Regions from separate parts of the Marinobacter bohaiensis genome, predicted to be linked through region 2. Evidence: predicted binding sites of a transcription regulator. Region 2 holds the regulator's gene; the other holds the start of a gene.
What was found. Region 2 encodes sigma-54, which starts transcription at its own class of promoters, with help from an activator protein. Its sites were predicted from a motif close to ANTGGCATNNANNTTGCTNT; they were not measured.
Positions count from the first base shown of each region.

Region 1: DKK67_RS17060 (flagellar hook-length control protein FliK) is a predicted target of sigma-54. The motif match lies at 1,463-1,482, and genes of this name have one in related genera.

Region 1 is NZ_QGEH01000004.1:89,286-91,681, forward strand. Features, by position in the region: gene DKK67_RS17060 (flagellar hook-length control protein FliK) at 69-1,358, opposite strand; gene DKK67_RS17065 (Hpt domain-containing protein) at 1,588-1,935, opposite strand; gene DKK67_RS17070 (ATP-binding SpoIIE family protein phosphatase) at 2,077-2,396, opposite strand, start outside.
Region 2 is NZ_QGEH01000001.1:1,652,950-1,655,345, reverse strand. Features, by position in the region: gene lptB (LPS export ABC transporter ATP-binding protein) at 1-221, shown strand, start outside; gene DKK67_RS07385 (RNA polymerase factor sigma-54) at 487-2,001, shown strand; gene hpf (ribosome hibernation promoting factor) at 2,113-2,396, shown strand, end outside.

The DNA.
Region 1 (2,396 bases), on a different contig from region 2:
TCATAAACAAAACAGAAGTTTAGCGTCTGGGTCGAAAGACATAAACCGTAGCCTGGTGGAACCACCGGCTAGGCGTACAGATCCACCTCACCACGCCAGCTCAGATCGAGGCTGCCGCCGGCCAGGGTCTGCTCGCCATCTTCCCCCTCAACACTGGACGCAAGCCCGGATCCACCGGATTCGCTTCCGCTGCCATCACCGGCCAGTTGCTGCTGCCCGCCCTGCTGGTCCGGTGTCTCCGCCGAGACCTCGAACCGGTCCAGGTTCAGCCCGTTCTCCTGCAGCATATCACGCAGGCGATGGCCGTTGAGTTCGAGCTGGTCACGAACCGCCGAATGGGTGGCGTGCACGGTGACATGGGCCTGGTCTTGCTGGACCTGGACGCGAACCTCCAGCGGGCCCAGGTCGGGCGGCGTGATGTGAATCTCGGCGGCGGACATGCGCTGGCTGGTCAACCACGCCAGTTTGCCGGCGACCTTCTCACCCCACTCGGCATGCTGCACCGGCAGGTCCACGCTGGTGGAATAGCTCTTCAGTCCGGCCATGGCGTCTCGCCCTTCCAGACCGCGCTGCAGGCTGGTGGCATTATTCTGCAGGTTGCCGGACTGGCTGTCCCCCTGCAGACGGGCCAGTTGACTGGAAAAATCAATCGCCTTGCCGTCGGGGGTCGCGGCCTTGCCCAGCAGGATGCCGGCCTGATCGCCCTTCGCCGTTGTGGTCAGACCTTCCTTGAGCGCTCCCGCGTCAGAAGCTCCCTGGCCCGCCGCCAGCGCCTTGTCCAGAAGCTGGCTCAGCTTGGGGGTGCCCGGCTGGCCGCCGATGGCAGCCGAGCCCTGGACCGCGGTGGCGGCACTCGGCGCGCCCTTCAGGGCCGTGGCATCGGTGGGCGTACTGAACAGGAAGGGCAGACTGGCCTTGTCGGTGATTTCGGTATCGTCGTCGCTCTCCTGCCGGCTTTCGTCACTCACCTGTTCGGCCGTCCGGGCCTTGTCGGAATCGGCATCACGCCCACGGTCGGAACGATCCGCGGTCAGCGCCTCATCGTCGCGGGCTTTATCGGCCCTGTCGCTGCGTTCGGCGCTGCGGCGGTCTTCAGCTCGAGCGTCTTCAGCGCGTGACTTCTCGGTTTGGCGTTCCGCCTGCTGGTCAGCGCGCTGGCGATCCTCCGCACGCTGGTCCGACAGCCGCCGTTCCTCCGCCTGTTTTTCCTCCAGGCGCTGATCGGCGCGGCGCTGGTCCTCGGCCCGCTGTTCGGCACGTTGCTGCCGCTGCTCGCGAGCCTCAAGACGCGACTGCTCGCGCGCCGATACCTCGTTGAAGGCTTCGGTGGAAGACTCCGAAGCCGCATTATTCTTCACGCTTTCAGTCGAATTTCCGGACGTGGACGAAACGGGTGTCAACACCAATCCAGACATGGCAACCCCTTGCCGCTTTGGCACAAATCAAACGGTTTGGAGGAAGCTCAGCAACAAGGATGCCAATCGCCCAGGCGCCGCCCCGGAAAGGACCTTCCTGGAAAGGGCGCCCCTGTAAAGCCCCCTCCTGGAAAGGACGGCCGGGCCCCGTTTGCGCCCGGGGCTCCCTGAATCAGCGGGCCAGCGTATTTTCCAGCAGACCGCGGACCACCGAGAATTCGTCCTCGATGTCGGTCAACACATCGGCCGCGGCATCCAGTCGTCCTTCCTTGCCGGCCAGCTCCGCATCGCCACACAGGGCTCCCAGCCGGGGAGCGCCAATGTTGATGCAGCTGCCCTTGAAGCTGTGCGCGGACTTGGTAAAGGCATCGGTATTGCGACTGCCCAGGGCCGAGCGCAGCGTGTCGAGGCGCTCGCGGGAGTCGTTCAGGTAGGTCGTTATCAGCACGTCGAACTCGCTTTCCATGACTTCGCGTAGCTCTGCAAGCGCTTCATCGTCCAGATGCGGCTTGTCGTTCATGATCGTCTCCTTGCACTGCGACCGCCCGCCGCCAGGCTGGTTTCGCCTCCTGCCTGCGGCAGGGCCGGTGGACGTGCCGTCGCGCGGGCTCCAATTCGGGCATACCGTGCCCGGAAGCCTTGTGGATATCAACCTGTGATGTCAGTCATGGTCGTCCGGGTCAAAGGTCCAGCTGTAAATCGCTTCCACCTCGTTACCGCTGCCCCGGTGCGTCAGCGAGTCGCAGAGTTCCCGCAGCAGGGCCAACCCCCGGCCCGCATAGCCTTTCTGGTCGAGTGTCGACAGTTTTCCCTCATTATAGTTGAAGCCGTCGCCGCTATCCTGGCACACCACCGTCAACTGGCCGCCGTTACGGCCGATCCGATGGGATAACCGGAAACTGATGGCATCGTCCACCACGGTCTTCAGCCGGCGGGCCCGCTCAGCGTAATAGCGGCCAAAACCTTCCGGCGAGCTCTTCC
Region 2 (2,396 bases):
ACCCGATCTCGGTCAGCGACATCAAGCAGATCATCCGCCATCTGCGCGACAAGGGCATCGGTGTGCTGATCACCGACCATAACGTGCGCGAAACCCTGGATATCTGCGAAAACGCCTACATCGTCAGCGGCGGCCATATTATCGCATCCGGACAGTCTGAGGAGATCCTGGCCAACCAGCAGGTCAAGGAAGTCTACCTGGGCAACGAATTCCACATGTGAGCCCGTCAATCGGGTATGGGTATCGCAGTGGGCGCCAAAACGCTAAACTCGAAACAGGGTCGGCTAACCTCTCGAGGCATATCCGCCGACCAAGACATTGTCATCGGGACACCCATAGCAGTAAACTTCGGCAAAGAATTTGCTTGGCAAGCCGGACCGACCTCTGACACGAGCGTTTTCAAGGTCCGGAGACATCCGGACAGGTCTTGCCCAGGCGCAATAACTCAGTCGATGGCCACAGGGTGACGGGACTAAATCAATGGTAATGAAAGCTTCGCTTCAGCTGAAGCTGGGTCAACAGCTCACCATGACACCCCAGTTGCAACAGGCAATCCGCCTGCTGCAACTTTCCACGCTGGACTTACAACAGGAAATCCAGCAAGCGCTCGAATCCAACCCCATGCTGGAAACCTCGGAAGAGGAAGACGGCGCCGCTGATAATGAGAGCGACGGTGAGGACGCGTCCGCTGACGGCAACAGCGAGGACAGCAACGACACCACGCAGGACGACGATAGCTGGGACGAGCCGGCCGAACCCGACTGGAACACCGATACCAACCAGGAAATCCCCGATGACCTGCCGGTCGACACCGCCTGGGACGACATCTACCAGTCCGCCCCGGCACCGGCGGCGCGCAGCGAAGAAGACGACGACACCGACTTCGAATCACGCAACTCCCCCACCGAGACCCTGCAGGACCACCTGCTCTGGCAGCTCAACCTCACCCCCATGGGCGAGCGCGACCGCGCCATTGCTCACGCCCTGCTCGACTCGGTGGACCCGCGCGGCTACCTGATCTCGACACTGGAAGACATCCACGCCGGGCTGGTCGACGACAGCGAGGAAGATCCGCTGGAACTGGACGAAGTTGAGGCCGTGCTGCGCCGCCTGCAGCATTTCGACCCGCCGGGCGTGTTCGCACGGGACCTTCAGGAGTGCCTCCTGATCCAGCTCAACCAGCTGCCACCGGATACCCCCTGGCTGCCCCAGGCACGGCTGGTGATCAGCCACTACATCAACCTGCTGGGTAATCGCGATTACGCCCAGTTGCTGCGCCGCAGTCGCCTCAGCGAAGAGCAGCTGAAGTGCGTACTGGCCCTGATCCAGACGCTCAACCCGCGGCCGGGCGACTCCCTCGACCAGGCCGAGCCGGATTACGTGGTGCCGGATGTGGTGGTGTCCAAGCAGAAGGGCCGCTGGCGCGTCGAACTCAATCCCGAAATTGCCCCGCGCATCCGGGTCAATGCCGGCTACGCGGCGCTGATCCGCCGGGCCGACAACAGTGCCGACAACACCTACCTGCGCGATCAGTTGCAGGAGGCCAAATGGTTCATCAAGAGTCTGCAGAGTCGCAACGAGACCCTGCTGAAAGTTGCCACCCGGATCGTTGAACATCAGCAGGGATTTCTGGATCATGGCGAGGAAGCCATGAAGCCGTTGATCCTCTCGGACATTGCCCAGGCAGTGAGCATGCATGAATCGACCATTTCCCGGGTCACCACCCAGAAATACATGCATACGCCGCGCGGTATCTTCGAGCTGAAGTACTTTTTCTCCAGTCATGTGAGCACGAACGAGGGCGGTGAATGTTCCTCCACGGCAATTCGTGCCATGATCAAGAAACTGGTCGCCGCCGAAACCCCGAAGAAACCCCTCAGCGACAGCAAGATTGCAGCGCTGCTCGGGGACCAGGGCATCAAGGTGGCACGACGGACGGTCGCCAAGTATCGCGAGGCGATGCACATCCCGCCGTCCAACGAACGCAAGAGACTGGTCTGAGACGCAAGCGCCCAGGGCCAGCCAGAGTCGGTTTTCAAACGTCGCTGAGTGCGACGGGCTCAACGTCGGGAGCTTCTCTGCTCCCGGCCATATCGACAACAGGAGAAGCCTATGCAACTCAATATGTCAGGTCACCATGTCGAATTGACTCCCGCTCTGAAAGACTATGTCTCCGGCAAGTTTGAAAAACTCGAACGCCATTTCGACCACATCAGCAACTGTCAGGTGACCCTGTCCGTGGAGAAGCTGCGCCAGACGGCCGAAGCCACACTCCACGTCATTGGTGGTGAAATCCACGCAAAGGCTGAAAACGAAGATATGTACGCGGCCATTGACGGCCTGCTCGACAAACTTGATCGGCAGATCCTCAAGCACAAGGAAAAGACCGTTGATCG